3 regions of the Streptomyces sp. NPDC049970 genome follow, and region 1 is predicted to be linked to each of the others. Evidence: predicted binding sites of a transcription regulator. Region 1 holds the regulator's gene; each other region holds the start of a gene.
What was found. The regulator HrcA, encoded in region 1, represses chaperone genes, less so after heat shock. The targets are predictions, from matches to a motif close to TTNGCACTCNGNNNNNCNGAGTGCNAA.
Positions count from the first base shown of each region.

Region 1 (9,369 bases):
AGCTGGGTGGATACGCCGTGCTTCTCCTCGCTGGCGTCCAGCGCCCTGCCGAGCCCCTCGATGACGGTGCCGATCGGCACCCCGCGGTCGGTGTGGGCCTGCGGGTCGAAGAAGATCTCGGCGTGCCTGACGCCTTGGGCGGCGGCGCGGGCGAGGTAGGCGTCGGCCAGCTCGGCGAAGTCCTCCTCGGTGCGCAGCACCGCCATGAGAGCGTAGTAGAGGTCGAGGAAGCTCTGCAGGTCGTGGAAGAGGTACGCGGTGCGCAGTTCCTCGGTGTCCGCGTAGGGCAGGGTCACGCCGTTGCGTGCGGCGAGAGCGAAGGCCAGCTCGGGTTCGAGGGTCCCTTCGATGTGGAGGTGGAGCTCTGCTTTGGGGAGGTGCACGGTGTTCTCGTCACTGGTGGCGGGTGGGTACGGGGACCCTGATCAGGTCCTGGGCGATGGTCAGGCCGCCCTCGAAGCCGGCTGCCCTGGCCTGTCGCTCGAAGACTTCGGGGTCGTTGTAGCGCTGGGAGAAGTGCGTCAGCACCAGGTGCCGTACGCCCGACTCCTTCGCCACGCGGGCCGCCTGCCCGGCCGTGAGATGGCCGTGGTCGGCGGCGAGCCGGCCGTCCTCGTCGAGGAACGTCGACTCGATGACCAGCATGTCGCATTCCTCCGCGAGCGCGAACGCGCCGTCGCAGAGCCGGGTGTCCATGACGAACGCGAAACGCTGTCCGCGCCGGGGTTCAGAGACCTCCTCCAGCGGAACGCCGCGCAGGACTCCGTCGCGCTGGATGCGTCCCACGTCCGGCCCCGCGATGCCGTGCTCGGCGAGCTTCCCGGGCAGTATGCGCAGCCGGTCGGGCTCGGTGAGGCGGTAGCCGTAGGACTCGACCGGGTGGGAGAGCCGGTGGCTGTCGAGGGTGTACGCCGCCGTGGTGGCGAGGACCCCGTCGGCCGCGACAGGGACCTCGGCCAGCTCGACCGACTGACGGTAGGCGGTCGCGTACCGCAGCCGGTCGAAGAAGTGCTGTCCGCTCGCCGGGAAGTGGGCGGTGACGGGATGCGGGACCCGGTCGAGGTTGATCCGCTGGATCACCCCGGCCAGGCCCAGCGAGTGGTCGCCGTGGAAGTGGGTGACACAGATCCGGTTGATGTCGTGCGCCGCGACGCCTGCCCGCAGCATCTGGCGCTGCGTCCCCTCGCCCGGGTCGAAGAGGATGCCCTCACCGTCCCAGCGCAGCAGGTAGCCGTTGTGGTTGCGGTGCCGGGTCGGGACCTGGCTGGCGGTGCCGAGGACCACGAGTTCTCGTACGGACACGGTGTGCGGAACCGTTCTAGCCGGGAGGCCACTGCATGCCGCGTCCGCCCAGGACGTGGGCGTGCGCGTGGAAGACCGTCTGCCCCGCACCGGCGCCGGTGTTGAGGACGATGCGGTAACCCGTCCCGGAGAGCTTCTCGTCCTCGGCGACCAGACCGGCCTCGCGCAGCACGTCGGCGGCGATCTGCGGCTCGGCTGCGGCGAGCGAGGCGGCGTCGGGATAGTGCGCCTTGGGGATGACCAGGACGTGGGTGGGCGCCTGGGGGTTTATGTCACGGAAGGCGACGGTCGTCCCGCTCTCGCGGACGATGGTCGCCGGGATGTCCCCTGTAACGATCTTGCAGAACAGGCAGTCGGTCTGCGGCTCTCCCGCCATGGCCCGGCCTCCTCGGTCGTCGGTCCCGGTGATCAGTACACCGGCCATGCTATCCGGCCCGGCGGGCACGCCGGTGCCCCGAACGGACGGGTCCTCAGCTCCAGCGCCCCGTACGCCCCATCAGCAGTGCGGCGGCGGCCGTCCCCGCGGTCGAGGTGCGCAGCACGCTGGGGCCGAGCCGGTAAGGGGGCGCGCCCGCGTCCGCGAACGCGGCGAGCTCCTGGGGGGAGACCCCTCCCTCCGGTCCCACGACCAGGACGATGGTGCCCTCTTCGGGGAGTTCGGCGGTCGCGAGCGGCTCGCTGCCGCTGTCCCGGTCCTCGTGCAGTACGGCCGCGAAGTCGGCACCGGCCAGCAGCGCCGCGACCTGCCCGGTCGTCATGAGGTCGGCCACCTCGGGGAAGCGGACACGGCGCGACTGCTTCCCCGCCTCGCGCGCGGTGCTGCGCCACTTGGCCAGTGACTTGAGTCCCCGGTCGCCCCGCCACTGGGTGATGCAGCGTGCGGCCTGCCAGGGCACGATCCCGTCGACGCCCGTCTCCGTCATCGTCTCGACCGCGAGCTCACCGCGGTCGCCCTTGGGGATCGCCTGGACGACGGTGATCCGGGGCGCGGCCTCCGGTTCCTCGTGGACGCTCTCCAGGTCGGTGACGACGAGCCGGTCCTTGCCCTCGGCCGCGCGTACGACGCCTTCGGCCCAGCGCCCCCTCCCGTCGGTGAGGACGACGTCCTCGCCGGGGTTCAGCCGCTTCACGGAGACGGCGTGCCGCCCCTCGGGGCCGTCCAGGACGAACTCCGGCCCGCTGGGCAGGTGTTCGACGACGAAGACCGGTGCCGTCACTGGGCACTCCTCACGTTCACTGCCGCACGCGCGGCTTCCGTCTCGGCGGCGTCCGGGCCGATGGCCGGCTCCGGGCGTGGCGCACCGCCCGTCGTCCACGCCCGCACGGCCGGGTACCGGCGGAGGCCGGTGAGGGCCGAGGACACGACCGCATCGTGCCATGTCCGGTGAACCGTGCCGAAATCAGCCGTTCCACGACGTGAGCGGTTGCCCGGAACCCTGAGCGGCTTGTCCGGAACCGTGAGCGGCCGTCCGCGACACAGCGCACCGCCCGCCGGTACGAGACCGGCGGGCGGTGCGGTGACAAGGTTCAGCGGCCGTTGAAGGCGTCCTTCAGACGGGAGAACAACCCCTGCTGCCCTGGCTGGAACTGCCCCGTGGGCCGCTCCTCACCCCGCAGCTTGGACAGTTCCCGCAGCAGACGCTCCTGCTCGGGGTCCATCTTCGTCGGGGTCATGACCTCGACGTGGACGATCAGGTCGCCGCGCCCGCCACCACGCAGATGCGTGATGCCGCGCCCGTGCAGCGGGACCGACTGGCCGGACTGGGTGCCCGGCCTGATGTCGATCTCCTCCAGTCCGTCGAGCGTCTCCAGCGGCACCTGGGTGCCGAGTGCCGCCGCCGTCATCGGGAGGGTGACCGTGCAGTGCAGGTCGTCGCCGCGCCGCTGGAAGACCGCGTGCGGCAGTTCGTGGATCTCGACGTACAGGTCGCCGGCCGGGCCGCCGCCGGGGCCGACCTCTCCCTCGCCGGCGAGCTGGATCCGGGTGCCGTTGTCGACACCTGCCGGGATCTTCACGGTGAGCGTGCGCCGCGAGCGGATGCGGCCGTCACCGGCGCACTCGGGGCACGGGGTCGGCACGACCGTGCCGAAGCCCTGGCACTGCGGGCAGGGGCGCGAGGTCATGACCTGGCCGAGGAAGGACCTGGTGACCTGCGAGACCTCACCCCGGCCGCGGCACATGTCACAGGTCTGCGCGGAGGTGCCGGGTGCGGCCCCCTCGCCACTGCAGGTCGTACAGACGACCGCGGTGTCGACCTGGATGTCCTTGGTCGTGCCGAAGGCGGACTCGGCGAGGTCGATCTCCAACCGGATCATCGCGTCCTGGCCGCGCCGGGTGCGCGAACGGGGTCCGCGCTGCGACGCCGTGCCGAAGAACGCGTCCATGATGTCGCTGAAGTTGCCGAAGCCGCCGGCTCCGAAGCCGCCCGCGCCACCGCCACCGCCCGAGGCGGACAGCGGGTCGCCGCCGAGGTCGTAGACCTGCTTCTTCTGCGGGTCCGAGAGCACCTCGTAAGCGGCGTTGATCTCCTTGAACCGCTCCTGGGTCTTCGGATCCGGGTTGACATCCGGGTGCAGCTCGCGGGCGAGCCTACGGAATGCCTTCTTGATCTCGTCCTGAGATGCGTCGCGGCGCACGCCTAGTACGGCGTAGTAGTCCGTGGCCACTTACGAATCCGCCAGGATCTGTCCGACGTAACGTGCCACTGCGCGTACCGCTCCCATCGTTCCGGGGTAGTCCATGCGGGTCGGTCCGACCACGCCGAGTTTGGCGACTGCCTCGTCGCCCGAACCGTAGCCGACCGCGACGACGGACGTGGCGTTGAGGCCCTCGTGGGCGTTCTCGTGCCCGATCCGTACGGTCATGCCCGAATCCGTTGCCTCACCGAGCAGCTTCAGGAGTACGACCTGCTCCTCCAATGCCTCCAGCACCGGCCGGATCATCACAGGGAAGTCGTGCCCGAAGCGGGTGAGGTTGGAGGTGCCGCCGATGATCAGCCGCTCCTCCGTTTCTTCGACCAGGGTCTCGAGGAGGACGGAGAGCACCGTCGAGACGGTTCCCCGGTCCTCGTTCTCGAAGGACTCCGGAAGATCCTGCACCAACTGCGGGACATCCGCGAACCGCCGTCCCACGACCCGGCTGTTGAGCCGGGCCCGCAGATCGGCGAGAGACGTGTCACCGAACGGTGCCGGACAGTCGATCATACGCTGTTCGACCCGGCCCGTGTCCGTGATCAGCACGAGCATCAGCCGGGCCGGCGCGAGCGACAGCAGCTCCACGTGCCGCACCGTCGACCGGGTCAGCGAGGGGTACTGGACGACGGCGACCTGCCTGGTCAGCTGCGCGAGCAGCCGGACCGTGCGGCCCACGACGTCGTCGAGGTCGACCGCGCCGTCGAGGAAGTTCTGGATGGCCCGGCGCTCCGGCGACGACAGGGGCTTGACACCCGCGAGTCGGTCGACGAAGAGGCGGTAGCCCTTGTCCGTCGGAATGCGCCCCGCGCTCGTGTGGGGCTGGGCGATGAAGCCCTCGTCCTCCAGCACCGCCATGTCGTTCCGGACGGTGGCCGGGGAGACCCCGAGGCTGTGCCGTTCCGTGAGCGCCTTGGAACCGACGGGTTCCTCGGTGCCGACATAGTCCTGGACGATGGCGCGCAGCACTTCGAGTCTGCGTTCGCTGAGCACCGCGCACACCTCCAGCTGTGGTTCTCCGGTTTCTGCCTGGCACTCTGTGGGGTCGAGTGCCAGCAATCCCCCCGGTCAGTGTACGGGGGGAGGGTGGGGCGGGGGCAAGGCCGACCGGCCACGCCGTCGCGGGACCGCGCAGGTGGTTGCCGATAGCGTCGCCGTATGGACGTCTGTTGGGAAGAGTTCGGCTGGGAGCGGTTGGGCAACGGTTCGGGGCGGCGACGCCTGCCCGGCTGGGACGCGACCACCGCGCTGGTGGCCGGGGCCGACGGCGTGCTGCTCCTCGACACGGGTTCGACGCTCCGGGAGGGCGTCGAACTGCGGACCCAGGCGGAGGCGCTGCTGGGCCGGAGAGTGACGCATATCGCACTGAGCCATCCGCACTTCGACCATGTGCTGGGCACCGCCGCCTTCTCCGGTGCGGAGGTCTACGGAGCGGTCGGCACGGCGGAGCTGCTGGGGCGGCACGGCGCCGAGGAGCTGCGCGCGGACGCGCTGCGGCACGGGATGGGCGAGGCGGACGCGACGGCGGCCGCGGACGCCCTGGTGGCTCCGCGGCACCAGGTCAGCGGCGAATGGACGCTGGATCTCGGAGGCGGCCTCCAGGTGCTGCTGGCGAACGTCGGGCCGGGCCACACGGGACACGACCTCGCGGTGCTGGTGCCCGGCACGCCGGTCGTGGTGCTCTGCGGGGATCTGGTCGAGGAGTCCGGGGAACCGCAGGCGGGCCGGGACTCGGTGCCCTCGCACTGGCCGGCCGCACTCGACCGGCTGCTGGAACTGGGCGGCGAGGAAGCGCTGTACGTACCGGGGCACGGGGCGGTGGTGGACGCGGCGTTCGTGAGGGCGCAGCGGGACGGGCTGGCCGCCCGGTTCGGCGTGTCGTGACGGGGGGCGCGATTATCGTCGTGCCATGCGCAGCTACCAGCCGGACCTGACTCCGCCGTGGAAGAAGTCCTCCCCCGCCCCCGAGGTGCCGGCCGAACCCGATCTGGTCGTCGAGGAGACCGTCACCGGCTTCTGCGGGGCGGTGATCCGGTGCGAGAAGACGGCCGAGGGGCCGACGGTCACGCTGGAGGACCGTTTCGGCAAGCACCGGGTGTTCCCGATGACGCCGCGCGGCTTCCTGCTGGAGGGCAAAGTGGTCACCCTCGTACGTCCGGCGGCGGGCGGCACCGTACGCCCCGCGCGTACGGCATCGGGTTCGGTGGCGGTCCCCGGGGCGCGGGCGCGTGTGGCGCGGGCGGGCCGGATCTACGTGGAGGGGCGGCACGACGCGGAGCTCGTCGAGCGGGTCTGGGGCGACGACCTGCGCATCGAGGGGGTGGTCGTGGAGTACCTGGAGGGGATCGACGACCTGCCGGCGATCGTGCGCGGTTTCGCGCCCGGACCGGACGCGAGGCTCGGTGTCCTGGTCGACCATCTGGTGCCGGGCTCCAAGGAGTCCCGGATCGCCGCTCAGGTCACCGACGGGAACGTACTCGTGGTGGGTCACCCGTACATCGATGTCTGGGAGGCCGTGAAGCCGTCGTCCGTGGGCATCCCAGGGTGGCCGGTGGTACCGCGCGGCCAGGACTGGAAGACGGGCGTGTGCCGCGCCCTGGGCTGGCCGGAGAACACCGGCGCGGCCTGGCAGCACATCCTGTCCAGGGTCGGCTCGTACAAGGACCTGGAACCGCACCTGCTGGGTCGCGTGGAGGAACTGATCGACTTCGTCACCCTGCCCGCCTGACACGCCCCGGCGGAACCGTGCGGACCGGTCGTTCGCTCAGTCCACCAGGTCCCGCACCACCGCGTCGGCGAGCAGGCGGCCCCGCAGTGTGAGGACCGCGCGCCCCTCGTCGTACGGTCCCGGCTCCAGCAGCCCGTCGGCGACCGCGCGGCCGGCCGCCGCCAGGCCCGCGGGGGCGAGCAGCGACAGCGGGCAGCCCTCGACGAGGCGCAGTTCGAGCAGGATGCGTTCGACCCGCCGATCCTCGTCGCCCAGCACCTCACGGCCGGCGCCCGGCGAGCGGCCCTCGGCCAGGGCCTGTGCGTACGCGCCGGGGTGCTTGACGTTCCACCAGCGCACCCCGCCGACGTGGCTGTGCGCACCGGGCCCGGCGCCCCACCAGTCGGCGCCGCGCCAGTACAGCTCGTTGTGCAGGCAGCGGCCCTCCGGCGTGCGGGACCAGTTCGACACCTCGTACCAGGAGAAACCCGCCGCCGCCATCGCCTCGTCGGCGATCAGGTAGCGGTCGGCGTGGACGTCGTCGTCCGTCATCGGCACCTCGCCCCGGCGGATGCGGCGGGCCAGCTGGGTGCCCTCCTCGACGATCAGCGCGTACGCCGACACGTGGTCGGGCCCGGCGCCGATCGCCGCGTCGAGGGAGGCGCGCCAGTCGTCGTCGGACTCGCCGGGGGTGCCGTAGATCAGGTCGAGGTTGACGTGCTCGAAGCCGGCCGCACGGGCCTCCGCGACACATGCCTCGGGCCTGCCGGGTGTGTGGGTGCGGTCGAGGATCTTCAGGACGTGCTGCCGTGCGCTCTGCATGCCGAAGGAGACACGGTTGAAGCCGCCTTCGCGCAGCTCCTCCAGATAGGCCGGGCCCACGGACTCCGGGTTGGCCTCCGTGGTGATCTCGGCGTCGTCGGCGAGGCCGAACTCCTCACGGATCGCGGCCAGCATCCTGACGAGGTCCGCGGCGGGCAGCAGCGTCGGGGTACCGCCGCCGACGAAGACCGTGCGGACGGGACGGGGGTCGTCGCCGAGCACCTTGCGGGCCTGGCGGACCTCCTCGACGAGATGGGCCGCGTAGTTGTCACGGGAGGCCAGGGCGCCCCCGGAGCCGCGCAGCTCGGTCGCGGTGTAGGTGTTGAAGTCGCAGTAGCCGCAGCGGGTCGCGCAGTAGGGCACGTGCAGATAGAAGCCGAGCGGACGGCCGGCGGCGCCTTCCAGGGCGTGGCGGGGCAGTGCCCCGTCGTCGGGCACGGGCTCACCATCGGGCAGTACGGAAGGCATACCGTCCATTGTCGCTCGCCGTCGGAGCTGTCCCGCACATCCGGCCCCCGGCCGGTCTCAGTCCACCTGGATGACCATGAGGGCCAGGTCGTCGTCGGGCGGGCGCTCAGCGAAGGTGTGGACGGCCCGTTTGATCCGTTCGGCTATCCCGGCGGCGGACAGCCCCGCGCACTCCGCCAGCACGTGTGCCAGACCGTCCCCGTCGTCGAACATCAGCCGACCGGAGCGCCGCTCCGTGACCCCGTCCGTGACGCAGAGCAGGCTGTCACCGGGCGCCAGGTCGAAGCTCTGGCTCTCGTACGCCACGTCGTCGACGATCCCGAGCAGGATCTGGGGCTCGGCGGCCGGACGCACGGATCCGTCCGGGCGCAGCAGCAGCGGGAGCGGGTGACCGGCGCTGGCCACGGTGCAGCGCACACCGCCGTCCGGGAGGGGCACCAGGTCGCCGTACAGCAGGGAGAGGAAGCGGGACTGGGAGCCGTCCTGCATCTGCTCGCCGTCCTTGATCTGCTGGCCGCCCGCCGCCGCGACCATGAGGGCGGCGGCCTCGGCCGCCTCCATGGCGTCGTCCAGGAGGAGGCGGTTGAGCCGGTCGAGGACCTCGCCGACACGGAACCCCTCCCGGGACAGCAGACGCAGCCAGGGCCGGGCGAGACCCGTGACGACGGCTGCTTCGGGGCCGCTGCCCTGGACGTCACCGAGCACGAACGACCAGCGGCCGCCGGGGCACGGGAAGAGGTCGTAGAAGTCCCCGCCGACGACACCGTCGTCCCCCGGCTCGTACACCAGGGCGCTGGTGACGCCGGGTATCTCGGCGACCTTGCTGGGCAGCAGACCGCGCTGGAGGATGCGGCTGATGGTGGCCTGGCGGGTGTAGGCGCGGGCGGCGCCCACGGCGAGGCCGACGCGGCGCACGAAGTCCGCGAGGAGCGCGGCGACCTCGTCGGGGATGTGGTCGACGCCCTCGCGTCCCACGAGGACCGCGCCGAACGTGCGCCCGCCCGAGATGATGCGGTGGGCCAGCGCGGCACCCGTGACGCCCTCGTGCTCCGCGGTGGCGCTGCCGGGCCAGGGCATGGGCACGGGACCGGTGCCGACGCTGCCGGGCAGTCGCAGCGGGTCCCTCTCGAGCGCGGGGCGCAGCATGGCCGCACGCGCCTCGTCGCTGTGCCAGACCCCGGCGAGGCGGGGTAAGGCCGCCGGGCCTCCGTTGTCGCCCTCCAGCCAGATGGCGCACCAGTCAGCGAGCCGGGGCACCAGGAGCGGGCCCGCTATCGAGGCCACCAGGTCCTCGTCCAGCTGGCCGGCGAGCAGGCCGGACGCCTCGGCCAGGAAGGAGAGCCCGCCGCGCCCGGCCCAGCCCGCGTCGTCGCGCTCGG
Region 1 is NZ_JBFALP010000002.1:717,457-726,825, reverse strand. It holds gene AB0I83_RS06000 (adenosine deaminase) at 1-383, opposite strand, end outside; gene AB0I83_RS05995 (ribonuclease Z) at 394-1,302, opposite strand; gene AB0I83_RS05990 (histidine triad nucleotide-binding protein) at 1,319-1,678, opposite strand; gene AB0I83_RS05985 (16S rRNA (uracil(1498)-N(3))-methyltransferase) at 1,773-2,519, opposite strand; gene dnaJ (molecular chaperone DnaJ) at 2,830-3,969, opposite strand; gene hrcA (heat-inducible transcriptional repressor HrcA) at 3,970-4,986, opposite strand; gene AB0I83_RS05970 (MBL fold metallo-hydrolase) at 5,152-5,877, shown strand; gene AB0I83_RS05965 (DUF3097 domain-containing protein) at 5,903-6,721, shown strand; gene hemW (radical SAM family heme chaperone HemW) at 6,758-7,990, opposite strand; gene AB0I83_RS05955 (ATP-binding SpoIIE family protein phosphatase) at 8,048-9,369, opposite strand, start outside.

Region 2 (9,369 bases), on a different contig from region 1:
GCCAAGCGTATGGCCGACCAGGACGCCACCTACGACGGGGGAGCACAGTTCGTCCTCACCCACGAGCCTCCCGAGGAACCGGACCCCACCGTCACGTTCCTCACCTGTGGACTCGAGGAAGCCGTTGCCACGGCACGCAGCGCCGCGGGCGGCAAGAACCTGGAGATCCTCGGTGCCGACGTGGCCGCCCAGTGCCTGCAGCGGGGGCTCGTCGACGAGATCCTGGTCTATGTCCTGCCGGTGCTACTAGGCGACGGTGTCCGCTTCTCGCCATCGAGCCTCGACAGGATCGACCTGGAGCCCTTCAGCAACACCCAGTCGGGCGCCGTCACGATGCTCCGGTTCCGCGTGCCGAAGTAGGCGCGGCCCTCAAGCAGCCGCCCCACCTGACCGGCAGCGACTTTCGTCGTGGGCCGTCGCGACCAACGGTGACAGCGGTGTCCGGCAGGTGGACCCTAACGTGGGCGCGTGACTCGTGTGGATTCCATGGCCCCCGTGAACTCCGCCTCCCGGGCATCGGCGGTGAGGGCGCGCCTGGCGTCCTGGTCGGCCGTACCGGGGCGGGCCCTCTTCGCGCCCGGGATGTGGCCGGGCCGGCGCATCGTGGGCGAATCGTTTCTGAGCCTGGCCCTCGCGCTGCTGGCTGTGGGCACCGGGCTCGTGGACGACGAAGGCACGGTGCAGGCCGTCGTCATCGGGGTGGTGGCCGGGCTGTTGTCGCTCCTGCGCCGGGGGCTGCCCGCACCCGTGCTGCTGGCGGTCGCGGCCGGCTCCGCGCCGTTCAGCGGGCTCGCGCCCCTGCTGCTCGTCGTCGCCTGGTCGGCCGGGCGACGGATCGACGGACTCGGCAGGGCGTGCGGTGTCTTCGGCCTCGCCTACGGTCTCGCCCTCGGCCTGACCGCCGTGTGGGAACAGACGCAGGTGTCCTGGGCGCTCCTGGTCATCAGCGGGATGTTCCTGCTGGTCGCGCTCGTCGTGCCGGGACTCGCGGGACGTTACTGGTCGCAGCGCCGGACGCTGACCGACACCCTCCACGAGTACAACGCCCAACTCCTGCGCGAGCGGGCGATGATCGCCGGGCAGGCCCGGATGCTGGAGCGTCAGCGCATCGCGCAGGACATGCACGACAGCCTCGGACACCAACTCGCCCTGATCGCGGTGCACACCGGGGCGCTGGAGGTGGACCGCGAGCTGACAGGGCAGCAGCGCGTGGCGGTCGGTGTGCTGCGTGAGGCTTCGGTGACCGCGATGCACGAACTGCGCGACGTGGTGGGCGTGCTGCGGGGCGGTGCCGACGCCCCGCAGCCCGGGCCGCAGGCGGCGGGTACGGGAAGCGAGGGCCCCGGGGCGCCGTCACGTGGTGTCGTCGGCATCGAGGGCCTCGCCGACACGTCCCGGAGCGCGGGCGCGGACGTGTTGGTCCGGCGCTCGGGCGGGGTGCGTCCACTGGCCCCGGCCGCCGACCACGCGGCGTACCGCGTGGTCCAGGAGGGCCTCACCAACGCCCACAAGCACGCTCCGGGGGCCTCGATCAGCATCGGCCTGCGGTACGAGCCGGACTCGTTGGTCGTGGAGGTCGCCAACGGCCCGGCGCCGGAACCGGTGAGCAGCGGTGTGGCGAGCGGATGCCAGGGGCTGACCGGGCTCGAGGAGCGGGCCAGACTGGTCGGCGGCATGGTGCACGCGGGCCCCACATCGGACGGCGGGTTCCGGCTGGCCGGCGTCCTGCCGTACACGTCGGCGGCCGAGGGCTTCACGAGCCCGCAGCCCGGCGACGCGGCGACGACGTTCGTCGCTCCGCGGAACGACTTTCGGGCGCAGAACCCGGCGGGCCGCACGGGTGAGAGTGATCCGGTCACCGACTGGAACGGTCTCCCGAAGGAGTTGGCAAGGGCAGTGGACAGGACCAAGAGGCGCAACGGTGTGGCCATCGGATGCGGGGTGGTGGCCCTGGTCGCCGTCCTGCTGGTGATCGCGGTGGTCGTCGCGGGGGTCTTCCTCGTACGTGAGGCGGACAAGGCGATGATCGACCCCGAGCAGTACGACGCCGTGACGATCGGTCAGTCCGAGAAGTCCGTCCGCGATCGGCTGCCGCGCGGTGACTCGTTCCTGAACACCGGCCCGGGTGACGGCGCGCCGCCGGAGCCCGACGGTGCGACGTGCCTCACGCTCCTCTCCTCGGACATGGGGAGCGGCCTGGACGCGGAACCGGTCTTCCGTTTCTGCTTCAAGGACGGCAAGTTGGTCGAGAAGAAGTCCTTCGAGACGGCCTGAGGGCCCCACGGCGCCCCGGTCTCCGGCGCGATCGGGGATGATGGCCGGATGCCCACAGGTATGACCGCTCAGGACCGCTCGGGAGAGTCGTGATCAGGGTTCTTGTGACGGATGACGAGCCGCTCATCCGGGCGGGCATCAGGATGATCCTCTCCTCCGCCGACGACATGGACGTCGTCGCGGAGGCGTCGAACGGACGCGAGGCGGTCGAACTCGCCCGTGCCCAGCGGATCGACGTCGCGCTGCTCGACATCCAGATGCCGGTCATGGACGGGCTGACCGCCCTCGCGGAGCTTCGCCGGACCGCCCCTCAGGTGCGGGTATTGATACTGACGACGTTCGGGGAACGGCACAACGTGCTGCGCGCCCTGGGCGAGGGAAGCGCGGGCTTCCTGCTGAAGGACTCGGCGCCCGCGGAGCTGATGCGTGCCGTACGGGCGGCGGCGGCCGGGGAGGCGTACCTGTCGCCGGGTGCCACCCGGCATGTCGTGGACTCGTTGGCCTCCGGTGGCTCCACGCACCGCGCGGAGGACGCCCGCCGCCGGGTGGAGAAGCTGACGGACCGCGAACGGGATGTCCTCGCCCTCCTGGGCGAGGGCCTGTCCAACTCGGACGCCGGTCAGCGGATCCACATGAGCGAGGCCACGGTAAAGACCTACGTGAGCCGCATCCTGGCCAAGCTGGGGTGCGAGAACAGGGTGCAGGCCGCGCTGCTGGCACGGGACGCCGGCCTCGGCACCTGACCCCCGACCGGGGCCCCTGCTCGTCCGGCACACCGCGACCGGCCCCGCGTCGAGGGACGGAGCCGCTACGGACGCCGGGCCTTCCGGTCGGCCACGTCCCGGGCGGGGAAACACGACGCCGGCCCCCGGGACGAATCCCGGGGGCCGGCGTCGTACAGGTACTGCGGGTACCGCCTGGAGCTGCTGATCCGGGGATCAGAAGTCCATGTCACCGCCCGGCATGCCGCCCGGAGCGGCCGCGGAGGCCTTCTCCGGCTTGTCGGCGATGACGGCCTCGGTGGTGAGGAAGAGCGCGGCGATGGACGCGGCGTTCTGCAGGGCGGAGCGCGTGACCTTCGCCGGGTCGATGATGCCCTCGGCGATCATGTCGACGTACTCGCCGGTCGCGGCGTTCAGGCCGTGACCGATCGGCAGGTTGCGCACCTTCTCGACGATGACGCCACCCTCGAGACCACCGTTGACGGCGATCTGCTTGAGCGGGGCCTCCAGCGCGAGCTTCACGGCGTTGGCGCCCGTGGCCTCGTCACCGGTCAGGTCGAGCTTCTCGAAGACGGCCGAGGCCTGGAGCAGAGCCACGCCACCACCGGCGACGATGCCCTCCTCGACGGCGGCCTTGGCGTTGCGCACCGCGTCCTCGATGCGGTGCTTGCGCTCCTTGAGCTCCACCTCGGTCGCGGCGCCGGCCTTGATGACGGCCACGCCGCCGGCCAGCTTCGCGAGGCGCTCCTGGAGCTTCTCGCGGTCGTAGTCCGAGTCGGAGTTCTCGATCTCGGCACGGATCTGCTTGACGCGGCCCTGCACCTGGTCGCTGTCACCGCCACCGTCGACGATCGTCGTCTCGTCCTTGGTGATGACGACCTTGCGGGCGCTGCCGAGCAGGTCCAGGCCGGCGTTCTCCAGCTTGAGACCGACCTCCTCGGAGACGACGGTGCCACCGGTGAGGATGGCGATGTCGCCGAGCATGGCCTTGCGGCGGTCACCGAAGCCCGGAGCCTTGACGGCGACGGACTTGAAGGTGCCACGGATCTTGTTGACGACCAGGGTCGACAGGGCCTCGCCCTCGACGTCCTCCGCGATGATCAGCAGGGGCTTGCCCGACTGCATGACCTTCTCGAGCAGCGGAAGGAGGTCCTTCACGTTGCTGATCTTGGAGTTGACGATCAGGATGTACGGGTCGTCGAAAGACGTCTCCATACGCTCCATGTCGGTGGCGAAGTACGCCGAGATGTAGCCCTTGTCGAAGCGCATGCCCTCGGTGAGTTCCAGCTCCAGACCGAAGGTCTGGGACTCCTCGACGGTGATGACGCCTTCCTTGCCGACCTTGTCCATAGCTTCGGCGATCTTGGCGCCGATCTCGGTGTCGGCAGCGGAGATGGAGGCGGTCGAAGCGATCTGCTCCTTGGTCTCCACGTCCTTCGCCTGCTCCAGCAGAGCGGCGGAGACGGCCTCGACGGCCTTCTCGATGCCACGCTTGAGAGCCATCGGGTTGGCACCCGCGGCGACGTTGCGCAGGCCCTCGCGGACGAGTGCCTGGGCGAGAACGGTGGCGGTGGTCGTACCGTCGCCGGCGACGTCGTCCGTCTTCTTGGCGACCTCCTTGACCAGCTCCGCACCGATCTTCTCGTACGGGTCCTCGAGCTCGATCTCCTTGGCGATGGAAACACCATCGTTGGTGATCGTGGGCGCGCCCCACTTCTTCTCGAGGACGACGTTACGGCCCTTGGGGCCGAGGGTGACCTTGACGGCGTCGGCGAGCTGGTTCATCCCGCGCTCGAGACCGCGCCGTGCCTCCTCATCGAACGCGATGATCTTGGCCATGTGAAGTGGTCCTCCCGGACGGATAGGACCTTCCTCTACTCGAACGCATCCGAGAGCTCGAGGAAGGATCTCTCCGGACCGGGAGGCGCCCGCGACGGACGGCCTGCGTGCTCACTGGTTCCTTGCCCCAACGAGCCTGCGGGCCTCACCGGCCCGGTCCAAGTTCTGTCACTCTCACCTGGAGAGTGCTAACGCCAATGATTAGCACTCGACCCCTTCGAGTGCAAGCGCCTTCGAGGAAGGCTCGCTGGGAGCGGAGGTCCGGCGACGGGTGGGCGCAGGCGCCCCTGCCCGGATGCGGACGGCCGCGAGGGGGGCGCGCCGACGCACGTAGGGCCCGTATCCCCTGTCGGGAGGTACGGGCCCTACGTGCGTGAGTAGTGTCGTTCGCCGACCGCGCCGAGCTCAGCCGACGGCGAGCTTGACCATGTCCGCCTGCGGCCCCTTCTGGCCCTGCGAGATCTCGAATTCAACTCGCTGACCCTCTTCGAGGGTGCGGTACCCGTCCATCTGGATCGCGCTGTAGTGGACGAAAACATCCGCACCACCGTCGACCGCGATGAAGCCGTACCCCTTCTCCGCGTTGAACCACTTGACGGTGCCCTGAGCCATGGCTAACTCCCCTATAACAGGCCCTTGCACGAGCCCGCACTTCGCGGGCCCGGGTCGGAACTCACCCTCCGACAGGAAGGGCGGCGTGCGCCGGAACGCGTCGACCGCGGCCGAATGTATCTGCCCAACTGCCCTCTGCAACAGGTCAATCGGACGAGAATTCTGGGCACACACGAACGCCCGGACAGTGGGAATCAGTGGCATTCCAGGGCAACTCGGGCCAGGCAAAGGGCACTTACGCCACAAAGAGCCCACACACTTTGGCCACTTCTTGTCGTGACCGGGCGCATTCTCATATGCGGGCGGCACGAGCAGCCAGGGGGGCTTCCCCAACTGTACCGTGCTCAACCATGCAGAATGGCCCCCTCCGCTTCCCGGAGGGGGCCATCGTGTTCGCACTGCGGGGCCGGGGCCGGCCGGTCCGTCACGCTCCGGCTCGCGCACCCGCCGGACACCCGCCGGGAGGGGGTCAGCCTCCGGCGACGGCCGGGATGATCGAGACCCCGGCGCCGTCCGGGGTGGCCGCGTCCAGGCCGCCCTCGAAGCGCACGTCGTCGTCGTTGACGTACACGTTGACGAAGCGGCGCAGCTTGCCCTGGTCGTCCAGCACGCGGGCGCCGATGCCCGGGTGGTTCTTCTCCAGGGACTCGATGACCTCGGAGAGGATCGCACCCTCGGCAGGGACCTCGGCCTGACCGCCCGTGTAGGTGCGGAGGATGGTGGGGATACGGACCTTGACGCTCATGTGGGTGCCTTCCTTCGGTCTCGGGTGGTCAGTTGGCGGCGGCGAGGCCGGCGTCGCGGAACGCGTCCAGGCTGGGCCTGATCGTCGCCGACAGGCCGGTCGTGGGAGCGACCGCGTCGAGCGTCTTCAGCCCGTCACCGGTGTTCAGGACGACGGTGGTCAGGGCCGGGTCGAGCAGACCGTCCTCGATCAGCTTCTTCGTCACGCCGACCGTCACACCGCCCGCGGTCTCCGCGAAGATGCCCTCGGTGCGGGCCAGCAGCTTGATCGCGTCGACGACCTGCTCGTCGTTCACGTCCTCCACGGCCCCGCCGGTGCGCCGCGCGATGTCCAGCACGTACGGGCCGTCGGCCGGGTTCCCGATCGCCAGGGACTTGGCGATGGTCTTCGGCTTCTGGGGCCGCACGACGTCGTGTCCCGCCTTGAAGGCGGTGGAGACCGGTGAGCAGCCCTCCGCCTGGGCGCCGAAGATCTTGTACGGCCTGTCCTCGACGAGACCGAGCCTGATCAGCTCCTGGAGGCCCTTGTCGATCTTCGTGAGCTGCGAGCCGGACGCGATCGGGATGACGATCTGGTCGGGCAGCCGCCAGCCGAGCTGCTCGCAGATCTCGTACGCCAGGGTCTTGGAGCCCTCGCCGTAGTAGGGCCGCAGGTTGACGTTGACGAAGCCCCAGCCCTCGCCGAGCGGGTCGCCGATGAGCTCCGAGCAGAAGCGGTTGACGTCGTCGTAGTTGCCCTCGATGCCGACCAGCTCGCCGCCGTACACCGCGGCCATGACGATCTTGCCCTGCTCCAGGTCGTGCGGGATGAACACGCACGAGCGGAAGCCGGCCCGGGCGGCGGCGGCGCCCACCGCACCGGCGAGGTTGCCGGTGGACGAGCAGGACAGCGTGGTGAAGCCGAAGGCGCGGGCGGCCTCGACGGCGATGGCGACGACACGGTCCTTGAAGGAGTGCGTCGGGTTGCCGGAGTCGTCCTTGACGTAGAGCCCACCGGTCACGCCCAGCTCGCGGGCGAGGTTGTCGGCCTTGACGAGCTTGGTGAAACCGGGGTTGATGTTCGGCTTGTCCGCGACGTCGGCGGGGACGGGAAGCAGCGGCGCGTAGCGCCAGATGTTGTCCGGGCCCTCGGCGATGCGCTTCTTCAGCTCTTCGGGGGAGCCGCTCGGCAGGTCGTACGCCACTTCGAGCGGCCCGAAACAGGACTCGCAGGCGAAAACGGGGCCGAGCTCGAAACGCTCGCCGCATTCGCGACAGGAAAGCGCGGCTGCGGGACCGAGGTCAACGGCGGAGGATTCGGTGTTTGCTGCGACTGTCTGCACGGCCATGATGGCGGAGGCCCTTTCTCCTCATCTTCCTTGCGACGTATTTCGCCACAAGACGGAATTGGCACCTTCCCCACCGTGACCTCTCGGTCGGCAGGAGGGTTGCCGGGACTTCAACGGGCCGTTCCCTCAGTCCCTCTGGATGAGCGCTATGGCACCGGATCATGGATCCGGGCGTTTATTCGCGGACCGACCCCGACATGCGAGGGCCATCCGCGTTGTTCAAGACTGTAACCGAAGCAACGGGCGATCGAGATAGTCGTCCGAACCGCGAGATGGATCACATACAGGGAGTTTCGACCGTGCTGGAAGAGGTGGAGCGCTGGCTGACCAGGCGTTCCTGGTCAGCCGACGACCGGCCGCTCGACCGGCTCACGGCCGCTCGGGCGAGGGATCCGCACCGCTCGCGCGTGAGCGTCGTGCTGCCCGCGCTGAACGAGGAGGCCACGGTCGGCGCGATCGTGGCGGAGATCCGGCGCGAGCTGATGGAGAAGGTCCGGCTCGTCGACGAACTGGTGGTGATCGACTCCGGTTCCACCGACTCCACGGCCGAGGTCGCACGGCGGGCCGGCGCCCGGGTCGTGCACCGGGACTCCGTACTCCCCCGCGTCCCCGCGCTCCCCGGCAAGGGCGAGGTCCTGTGGCGATCACTTCTGGTGACCAGCGGGGAGATCGTCTGCTTCGTCGACGCCGACCTCAAGGACTTCTCCGCCGACTTCGTGTCCGGAATCGTCGGCCCGCTGCTGACCGACCCCACGGTGCAGTTCGTCAAGGCGATGTACGACCGCCCGCTCGGCGAAGCGGCAGGCCAGGGCGGCCGGGTGACCGAACTCGTGGCCCGCCCGCTGCTCAACCTGCACTGGCCGCGACTGGCCGGATTCGTCCAGCCGCTGGGCGGCGAGTACGCGGTACGCCGCTCCCTGCTGGAGCAGCTCCCCTTCCCCGTCGGCTACGGAGTGGAGCTGGGGCTGCTCGTCGACGCACTGCACACCGTGGGCCTGGACGCGCTGGCCCAGGTCGACGTCGGCGTACGCAAGCACCGCCATCAGGACGGCCAGGCACTCGGCCGGATGGCGGCGGCGATCTACCGCACGGCCCAGCTGCGGCTGTCCCGGGGCCCGCTGGTGCGGCCCGAGATCACCCAGTTCGAGCGGGGACCCGGCGGGTTCGTCCCGCGCACCCACGCCGTGGACACGGAGGAGCGGCCGCCGATGCGGGAGATCGCGGAGTACGCGTCCCGGCACGCCGCGTAGCGGTTCCACGCCAGCGGGACCACCGGTCCTGATCTCCGGCCACTCCTCACGTTTGGAGGCTTCCGGAACGGGCTAGGTTCGGGTACATGGTCTCCGAGCACGCTGCCCAGGTCCTCGTCGCGTCCAATCGCGGCCCGGTGTCGTACGCACTGCGAGAGGACGGCGCGCTCGACTCCAAGCGGGGTGGCGGCGGGCTGGTCTCCGGCCTCAGCGCTGTCGACGACAAGCTGTGGGTCTGCGCCGCCCTCGGTGACGGCGACCGCGAGGCGGTACGCCGAGGCGTGTCCGAGCCCGGCGTGCGCATGCTGGACATCGACGCCGGGGTCCACGAGGACGCGTACAACGGCATCGCGAACTCGGTCCTCTGGTTCGTCCACCACATGATCTACCAGACGCCGGTGGAACCCGTCTTCGACGCCGAGTTCCGCCGCCGGTGGGCCTCGTACGAGACGTACAACCGGGCCTTCGCCCGGGCGCTCGCCGAGGAGGCGGGCGAGGGCGCCGCGGTCCTCGTGCAGGACTACCACCTCTCGCTCGTCCCCGGAATGCTCCGCGAGCTGCGCCCCGACCTGCGGATCGGGCACTTCTCGCACACCCCCT
Region 2 is NZ_JBFALP010000016.1:2,802-12,170, forward strand. It holds gene AB0I83_RS24160 (dihydrofolate reductase family protein) at 1-360, shown strand, start outside; gene AB0I83_RS24165 (histidine kinase) at 583-2,274, shown strand; gene AB0I83_RS24170 (response regulator transcription factor) at 2,364-3,017, shown strand; gene groL (chaperonin GroEL) at 3,213-4,835, opposite strand; gene AB0I83_RS24180 (cold-shock protein) at 5,241-5,447, opposite strand; gene AB0I83_RS24185 (MoaD/ThiS family protein) at 5,917-6,192, opposite strand; gene thrC (threonine synthase) at 6,221-7,519, opposite strand; SAM riboswitch class I at 7,538-7,665, opposite strand; gene AB0I83_RS24195 (glucosyl-3-phosphoglycerate synthase) at 7,819-8,769, shown strand; gene AB0I83_RS24200 (trehalose-6-phosphate synthase) at 8,856-9,369, shown strand, end outside.
Region 2: the regulator HrcA is predicted to act here: its motif matches at 5,037-5,063, upstream of groL (chaperonin GroEL).

Region 3 (9,369 bases), on a different contig from region 1:
CACCAACGACGTACGGCCGCTCGGCGCGACCATCGACGACGCGGCGGGCGAGGCCTTCGACAAGATCGCCCGGGTGCTGGACCTCGGCTTCCCCGGCGGTCCTGTCATCGACCGGCTGGCCAGGGAGGGGGACCCGAAGGCGATCGCGTTCCCGCGCGGTCTGAGCGGCTCGCGCGACCCCGCGTACGACTTCTCCTTCTCCGGGCTCAAGACGTCCGTGGCGCGCTGGATCGAGGCGAAGCGCGCGGCGGGCGAGGAGGTTCCCGTGCGGGACGTGGCCGCGTCCTTCCAGGAGGCCGTCGTGGACGTCCTCACCCGCAAGGCCGTCCGGGCCTGCAAGGACGAGGGCGTGGACCACCTGATGATCGGCGGCGGCGTCGCGGCCAACTCGCGGCTCCGGGCGCTCGCCGAGGAGCGGTGCCAGAAGGCCGGGATCCGGCTGCGGGTTCCCAGGCCCGGACTCTGCACGGACAACGGCGCGATGGTCGCGGCGCTCGGCGCGGAGATGGTGGCCCGCAACCGCCCGGTGTCGGACCTGGACCTCTCGGCCGACTCCTCGCTTCCCGTCACGGAGCCCCATGTGCCGGGGGTCCACGGCCACGGTCACGACCACGTGCACGAGATCAGCAAGGACAACCTCTACTCATGACCGTGGCCCTGATGTGGGAGGCCCGTGCGGCACAGGGCCGGGGCGCGGAGCTGCTGGAGTGGGCCGCGGCCAGGGTCGGTGAACTGGCGCCGGCGCGCAGCGAGCTGCTGCGCGCCCCGCAGGACCGGGTGCTCGTCCTGACCTGGTGGGACGCGGGGTACGACGACGAACTGCCGGAGCTCCCCGAACCCGATGCCGGCCTGATCACCCGCCCGGTGCACCGCTGGCGCTTCGAGTCGCTGGGGCCGGCGGGCGGCTGAGCCGCCGGTCGGGCGACGAAACTCCCGCACGTCCGGGCAGGGCGCGTGTCCCGATGAGTTCCGGGCCCCGCCGCGGTCTACCTTGCACGGCGTCCTGCGACGCACCGCACCGTGTGAGGGAGAGAGACCATGCAGAAGATCAAGCCCTGTCTGTGGTTCGACGGCAAGGCCAAGGAGGCCGCGGAGTTCTACGTCTCCGTCTTCGGCGGCGACTCGCGCATCGTCGACGTCTCGTACTACACCGAGGCTTCCCCGGGTGAGCCCGGCACCGTGCTGACGGTCGACTTCGTGCTCGCCGGCCAGGAGTACACCGCCCTCAACGGCGGTCCCCAGTTCACCTTCAGCGAGGCGATCTCGCTGAGCGTCGACTGCGCGGACCAGGAGGAGGTCGACACGCTCTGGTCGAAGCTCACCGAGGGCGGCGAGGAGAGCATGTGCGGGTGGCTGAAGGACAGGTACGGCCTGTCCTGGCAGATCGTCCCGCGCGCCCTGCACGAGGTGCTCGCCGACCCCGACAAGGCCAGGGCGGAGCGCGCGATGAAGGCGATGCTGGGGATGCGCAAACTGGATGTCCAGGCTCTGCGGGACGCCTGACGGCCGCCCTCGGCCACGCCGTGCGCGGGCGGGCGAACGGGCGCACCCTTGTAGGAGGGAACGTCCGGGAGGTGACCGTCATGATGGAGACCACGGTCGGTTGGCATGTCGAGCTTGAGTTCGAGGAGGACACCCACCGCACCCGCGCGGCTGCTCTCGTAAGGCTCAGTGACGGGACCGAGGTCCGGGCCCACGGGTATGCCAGCCGCCACCCCTCCGACTCCGAGCAGCCGAGGGTCGGCGAGGAGATCGCCGGTGCCCGCGCGCTCAACGAACTCGCGATGAAGCTGCTCACCAAGGCGCACGACGAGATCGACGAGGCGTCCGGCCGTACGTCGTACCCACTGGCCTGACCCCGCCGCCGGACAGCGGGCGCGAATCGGTGCGGGCCGGGGGACGCGTGCCTGTGTGGCCTTTCCGGCCCGCGGCGCGGGCGGGCTGGCCCGCCTCGTGGCTCTCGTCATGGGCCTCGGCTTCAACGCCCGGATCTCCGGCCTCGCCGGCATCCTCGAGGTGTTCGCCCACCGCCGCTGGGTGCTGCGAGTACTCCTCCGGGCACCGGTCGCGCCGCTCGGCGCGGCCAACGGCTGATCAGGGCCGCTTCACCGGCTGCCCGACCAGCATCGTGGGGGCACCGGCCACCCGGGTCATGAAGACGGTGGCCGCGTGCGGTCCCTGGAGCTTCATCTTCCGGCGCAGTTCCTCCGGTTCGACCGGGGAGCCGCGCTTCTTGACGGTCAGTACGCCGACCCGACGTTCCCTCAGCAGCGCCTTGAGCCTCTTCATGTTGAAGGGGAGCTCGTCGGTGATCTCGTACGCGGTGGTGAAGTCGGACTCGTACGCGGTGTCGCTCGTGACGTAGGCGATCGTCTCGTCGACCAGCCTCCCCCCGCACCGCTCCACGATGTCGGCCACCAGATGGGCGCGGATGACGGCGCCGTCCGGCTCGTACAGATACCGGCCCACGGGGCCCACGGGCGGTGCCGGGAGCGGGGCGCCGGCCACCAGGGTCGCGCGCGAGGGGAGCAGCGTGGCCCGGAAGGCCCCGGGGGTGAAGCCCTCCCCGAACCAGAGCACGGCCTCCTTGACGTCTCCGCCGTCCGAGATCCACTCGGCCTCCGCGTGCGGTCCGATCGCCTCGTGCGGGACGCCGGGAGCGATCTTCAGCGCTGCCCTCGGTGCCCGCAGCGCCGCATCGGTCGCCCAGGACAGCGGCGGCGAATAGGCCTCGGGGTCGAAGATCCTGCCGCGTCCGCCGCGTCGCGCCGGGTCGACGAAGACCGCGTCGTACGCCGAGGTGTCGATCCCGGTGACGTCCGCGCACCGCACCTCGACCAGGTCCTGGAGGCCGAGCGCCTCGGCGTTCGCGCGGGCGACCGAGGCCGTGAGCGGGTCCCGGTCCACGGCGAGGACCGCGATGCCCGCACGGGCCATGGCGATCGCGTCGCCGCCGATGCCGCAGCACAGGTCGGCCACGCTGCGCACACCGCGCCCGGCGAGACGCTCGGCGCGGTACGTGGCCACGGAGGTGCGGGTCGCCTGCTCCACGCCGTGCGGGGTGAAGAACATGCGGAACGCGTCCTCCGCACCGAACTTCGCCACCGCGCGCTGCCGCAGCCGCGCCTGGCCGAGCGCCGCGGACACCAGGGCTGCGGGGTGGGCCCGGCGGAGCCTGGTGGCCGTGGCCAGCTCCTGCGCGGGGTCGTGGTCGCGCAGCTCGTCGAGGAGGGCCGCGCCCTGCGGGGTGCGCAGCGCGGCGAAGGAGGCGAGCGGCTCGGGCTGACCGGCGGGGGGGAGGGCGTTCACACGACCCATTGTGAGCCAGCCGGGGGACCCGGCCGGTCGCCCGGAGGTGTCGCGGGAGGCGGCCGGGGACCGGCTGGCAGGATGCGGCGCCATGCAACTAGTACGACAAAAAGAAAAATCCGCCATGAAGCGGTGCAGACCAGTCTGCGCGGTCCTGGCCGCCCTGCTGGTCGCCTCCGTCGCCTCGGGATGCGCCGACGGTGCGGACGGCGGGGCCGCGGACCACGGGAAGCCGGCCGCCGGGCAGCCGGGCGCCGCCGCCGCGCGGCCCGGCCCCGCCGCGGCCGCCGAGGCCCGCGCCGAGCGGCTGAAGAGGCAGCAGGCCGCCCGTGTCGCGGCCGCGAAGAAGTGGGGCCTGGCGAAACCCCCGCTGGCCGCCCCGGCGCCACCGGCCGAGAAGCCGCGCATCACCACCCGCGAGGGGTTCGAGGTGGAGGGCGGGGAGGCGCTGCCGCCGGTCTTCACCACCGTGCCCACCAAGGAGCGGATCGTCTTCCTGACGATGGACGACGGGGCGGAGAAGGACCCCGAACTCCTGCGCATGATGACGGAGTTGAAGATCCCCTACAGCGCCTTCCTCAGCGACTACGTGGTCAGCGACGACTACGGCTACTTCAAGGACATGCAGGCCCGGGGCGTCACCCTCAACAACCACACGCTCAACCACCGCTACCTCCCCGGGCTCTCGAAGGCCGAACAGCGGCGGGAGATCTGCGGCGAGCAGGACAAGATCGAGAAGTACTTCGGGAAGCGGCCCACCCTCTTCCGGCCGCCGTACGGCAACTACAACGGCGACACCCTCCGCGTGGCCGGCTCCTGCGGCATCAAGGCCGTTCCGCTGTGGGCGGCCGAGGCGTTCCCCGACCACATGGAGTGGCGCGAGTGGGACCAGGACCTGCATCCCGGCGACATCGTCCTCACCCACTTCCGCGGCCGCGAGGACTGGAAGGGGTCCATGGCCGACATGATCCGCCGCGTCATGAAGACGATCACCGACAAGGGCTACGCCGTGGCCAGGCTGGAGGACTACGTCTGACGGCGGTGCGGCCCGTACCGCCCGGCGGCGGTCGCGGAACACCGCGGAGGTCTCCCGCGTTCTCCGGGCGTACGGCGTCCCGCAGCGCCACGCGAGGGTGGTGAATTGGCACTCCGCTTGACCGAGTGCTAATCCCGGTCATAGTCTCTGTGCTGGCACTCACCGATGGAGAGTGCCAGCACAACCGCGCGACAGGACAGGTCCGGCACCCGCGACGACGGATCGGCCCGGTCGCCACCCCACAGACTGTTAAACCCCGTGAGATCTCCGAAGGGGGAGACCGGATCGTGTCGACCACCAGCTCCAAGGTTGCGATCAAGCCGCTCGAGGACCGCATTGTGGTCCAGCCGCTCGACGCTGAGCAGACCACGGCTTCCGGCCTGGTCATTCCGGACACCGCCAAGGAGAAGCCCCAGGAGGGCGTCGTCCTGGCCGTGGGCCCGGGCCGCTTCGAGAACGGCGAGCGCCTTCCGCTCGACGTCAAGACCGGCGACGTCGTCCTGTACAGCAAGTACGGCGGCACCGAGGTGAAGTACAACGGCGAGGAGTACCTCGTCCTCTCGGCGCGCGACGTTCTCGCGATCGTCGAGAAGTAGTTCACCCACGTTTGCTTCTGTTCTGCGCCCCTGGCCCCCTGCGAGATAACTAGCCGGGTGGTGAGGGGCGCAGTTCGTTCGAGAGGACAGCTCAGCCCATGGCGAAGATTCTGAAGTTCGACGAGGACGCCCGTCGCGCCCTTGAGCGCGGCGTCAACAAGCTTGCCGACACGGTGAAGGTGACGATCGGCCCGAAGGGCCGCAACGTCGTCATCGACAAGAAGTTCGGCGCCCCCACCATCACCAACGACGGTGTCACCATCGCGCGCGAGGTCGAGCTCGACGACCCGTACGAGAACCTCGGTGCCCAGCTGGTGAAGGAGGTGGCGACCAAGACCAACGACGTAGCCGGTGACGGCACCACCACCGCCACCGTGCTGGCCCAGGCCCTCGTCCGCGAAGGCCTGCGCAACGTTGCCGCGGGTGCCTCCCCGGCCGCCCTGAAGAAGGGCATCGACGCCGCCGTGAAGGCCGTGTCCGAGGAGCTCCTCGCGACCGCCCGCCCGATCGACGACAAGGCCGACATCGCCGCCGTGGCCGCGCTCTCCGCGCAGGACCCGCAGGTCGGCGAGCTCATCGCGGACGCGATGGACAAGGTCGGCAAGGACGGTGTCATCACCGTCGAGGAGTCCAACACCTTCGGTCTGGACCTCGAGTTCACCGAGGGCATGGCCTTCGACAAGGGTTACCTGTCCCCGTACATGGTGACCGACCAGGAGCGTATGGAGGCCGTCCTCGACGACCCGTACATCCTGATCCACCAGGGCAAGATCGGCTCCATCCAGGAGCTTCTCCCGCTGCTGGAGAAGGTCATCCAGGCCGGCGCCTCCAAGCCGCTCCTGATCATCGCCGAGGACGTCGAGGGCGAGGCGCTCTCCACCCTCGTCGTCAACAAGATCCGTGGCACCTTCAACGCCGTCGCGGTGAAGGCCCCGGGCTTCGGTGACCGCCGCAAGGCCATGCTCGGCGACATCGCCACCCTCACCGGTGCGACCGTCATCGCCGAGGAGGTCGGCCTCAAGCTCGACGGCGCCGGTCTCGAGGTGCTGGGTACCGCCCGCCGCGTCACCGTCTCCAAGGACGACACGACCATCGTCGACGGCGGCGGCGACTCCGCCGACGTCAAGGGCCGGGTCAACCAGATCAAGGCCGAGATCGAGTCCACGGACTCCGACTGGGACCGCGAGAAGCTCCAGGAGCGCCTCGCGAAGCTGGCCGGCGGCGTGTGCGTGATCCGTGTCGGTGCCGCCACCGAGGTGGAGCTCAAGGAGAAGAAGCACCGTCTGGAGGACGCCATCTCCGCGACCCGCGCCGCGGTCGAGGAGGGCATCGTCTCCGGTGGTGGCTCCGCTCTGGTCCACGCCGTCAAGGTCCTCGAGGGCAACCTCGGCAAGACCGGCGACGAGGCCACGGGTGTCGCGGTCGTGCGCCGCGCCGCCGTCGAGCCGCTCCGCTGGATCGCGGAGAACGCGGGCCTCGAGGGCTACGTCATCACCTCGAAGGTCTCCGAGCTCGACAAGGGTCAGGGCTTCAACGCCGCGACCGGCGAGTACGGCGACCTGGTGAAGGCCGGCGTCATCGACCCGGTCAAGGTCACCCGCTCCGCCCTGGAGAACGCCGCGTCCATCGCGTCGCTGCTGCTCACGACCGAGACCCTGGTCGTCGAGAAGCCGGCCGAGGAAGAGGCCGACGCCGGTCACGGCGGCCACGGCCACTCGCACTAGTACCTCCGGTACGCCGCCGAGGCCCGGTACCCCCGTCGCGGGGGCACCGGGCCTCGGTGCGTTTCCGGTGGCGGGTGCCCGACCTTCCGCCTACTTCGGGCCGTACGTCCGGCCCGCGCGTGTGGTCACGCCGCCGAGCAGGCTCCGGGGCGTGAGCTTCACCAGGCCCATCAGCGCCTTGTACCGAGGATCCGGGATCGACACCGACCTCCCCCGGGCCAGGTCCGCCAGGGCGGCGGTCACCAGTTTGTCCGCGTCGAGCCACATCCAGTCCGGGATGTCGCCCGTGCCCATCCCGGCCCGCTCGTGGAACTCCGTGCGTACGAAGCCGGGGCAGAGCGCCATCAGCCGCACACCCGAACCGGCCAGGTCCTTCGCCGCGCCCTGGGTGAACTGCACGACCCACGCCTTCGAGGCCCCGTACGTCCCCCGGGGCAGGAAGGCGGCCACCGACGCCACGTTGACCACTCCGCCGCGACCGCGCTCCCGCATCGAACCCGCGGCGGCGGAGGTCAGCCGCAGCACCGCCTCGCAGTGCACCTTCAGCATGGTCAGCTCGTCGGCGACGGACACGTCGAGGTAGCGGCCCTTGTTGCCGAATCCGGCGTTGTTGACCAGCAGGTCCACCGGGCTGTGACGGTCCGTCAACCGTGCTTCGACCGCCTCGATCCCGGCGTCCGTGGACAGGTCGGCCGTCAGGACCTCGGCCTCGATGCCGTGTCCGTCGTGCAGCTCAGTGGCCTGGGCCCGCAGCCGCTCCGTGTCACGGGCCACCAGCACCAGGTTGTGCCCGTCACTCGCGAGCCGCCGTGCGAAGGCGGCCCCGATCCCCGCCGTCGCGCCCGTAATCAGTGCAGTCGTCATAGGCGGCACGTTAGTGCCCCGCGCGTGTGGGCCGACGACCAGCCCGACCTGCGGGCATGCGGGCACCGCACGGGCCGGGGAGCGGGTCAGGCGGTGTCGGCGTCGGCCGCGTACGCCCGCGCACGCCGGAGCGTCTCGCCGTGCAGCGCGTCCCCGGCGGCGAGCAGGCCCGGCAGCAGGGTGCGTTCCGTCGTCGTCGCCCGGAACTCCATGGCCGCGGTGATGTCGTGGCCGGGGCGGTGCACCACCTCGACCGGGTCGCCCGAACTGATCGTCCCCGGCCGGATCACCCGCAGGTAGGCGCCCGTGGCCGCCTCGCGGGTGAAGCGCTTCACCCACCCGGACTCGCCCATGTGGCCCGCGAACGTACGGCACGGGATGCGGCCCGACGTGACCTCCAGGACCAGCTCGTCACCGATCCGCCAGCGTTCCCCGATCCGGGCGTGGCTGACGACGAGGCCGGAGGTCGTCAGGTTCTCGCCGAACGCGCCGTTGGCCAGGGGCCGGCCGAGCACCTTCTCCCAGGCGTCGAGCTCCTCGCGGGCGTAGGCGTACACCGCCTGGTCGGTGCCGCCGTGGTGCCGCAGGTCGCACACCGCGTCCCCGGACAGGCCGCTGCCGCCGGTGCCCTTGGGGCCGGGGTCCGCGACCCGCACCGGGCCGTCGGCCGGCTGCTTGCCGATCCCGGTGAGGCGGTCGGCCGCGTCGGAGTGCGCGGAGGGCGTGGGACGGCCGAGGTTCACGGTGAGCACCTTCATGCCGGACAAGTTAGCGTGCGGTAATCAAAGCCGCTCATGATTTATCGGACAGTTCTGCAAGCGTCGCTTATGGTTGAGGGGTGATCGAAGCCCGTCATCTCCGTGTACTGCGTGCCGTGGCCACCACCGGATCGTTCTCCGCCGCCGCGCGTGATCTGGGCTGCACCCAGCCCGCCGTCAGCCAGCAGATGAAGGCACTGGAGAGCTCCGCCGGCACGCCGCTGCTCATCCGTACCGGACGCGAGATGCGGCTCACGCAGGCGGGCGAGGCGCTGGTGCGTCACGCCTCCGGGATCCTCGCCGGGCTCACCGCCGCCGAGGAGGAGGTCGCCGCGATCGCCGGGCTGCGGGCCGGCCGGGTCCGGCTCGTGTCCTTCCCGAGCGGTAGCTCCACCCTCGTCCCCGGTGCCCTCGCGGCGCTCCGTGCCGCACACCCCGGCACCCGGGTGTCGCTCGTCGAGTCCGAACCGCCGCGCTCGGTGGAGCTGTTGCGCGACGGTGACTGCGACATCGCGCTCGCCTTCCGTTACGGAGCCGGCGGCGGCGAGTGGGAGGACCTCGTCGTGCGCCCGCTGCTCACCGACCGGCTGGTCGGACTGGTCCCCGAGGGGCACCGGCTGGCCGGGGCGGACGTCGTGGGAGTCGCGGAGCTGGCCGAGGAGTCCTGGATCGCCGGCTGCCCGCGCTGCCGGCGCCAGCTGGTCGAGGTCTGCGAGGAGTCCGGATTCACCCCCCGGATCGATTTCGCCACCGACGACTACCCGGCGGTGATCGGTCTGGTCGGAGCCGGGCTCGGCGTGGCCGTCCTGCCCGAGCTGGCCCTCGAGTCCGTACGCCCCAAGGGGGTACGGACGGTGACGGTGGAGCCGGCGGTGGAGCGGGAGATCGTCGCGCTGACCCTGCCCGACCTCGCGCGGGTTCCGGCGGTGGCGGCCACCCTGGACCAGCTGTCCCTGGCGGCCGCGCGCTGACGGGCGCACCACGCGGTGCCCGGCGCACGTCGTGCCGAGGGTGCACCGGGTCTGAGGAAACGTTTCTGCGCTCGATGGGCCGTGCGGGTTGTCAGGTGGGTCCTGACCCTT
Region 3 is NZ_JBFALP010000004.1:276,274-285,642, forward strand. It holds gene tsaD (tRNA (adenosine(37)-N6)-threonylcarbamoyltransferase complex transferase subunit TsaD) at 1-649, shown strand, start outside; gene AB0I83_RS10030 (hypothetical protein) at 646-909, shown strand; gene AB0I83_RS10035 (VOC family protein) at 1,039-1,503, shown strand; gene AB0I83_RS10040 (DUF1876 domain-containing protein) at 1,584-1,856, shown strand; gene AB0I83_RS10045 (hypothetical protein) at 1,912-2,094, shown strand; gene AB0I83_RS10050 (methyltransferase domain-containing protein) at 2,095-3,318, opposite strand; gene AB0I83_RS10055 (polysaccharide deacetylase family protein) at 3,434-4,345, shown strand; gene groES (co-chaperone GroES) at 4,633-4,941, shown strand; gene groL (chaperonin GroEL) at 5,040-6,665, shown strand; gene AB0I83_RS10070 (SDR family oxidoreductase) at 6,756-7,529, opposite strand; gene AB0I83_RS10075 (MOSC domain-containing protein) at 7,616-8,287, opposite strand; gene AB0I83_RS10080 (LysR family transcriptional regulator) at 8,368-9,258, shown strand; gene AB0I83_RS10085 (WhiB family transcriptional regulator) at 9,350-9,369, opposite strand, start outside.
Region 3: the regulator HrcA is predicted to act here: its motif matches at 4,451-4,477, upstream of groES (co-chaperone GroES).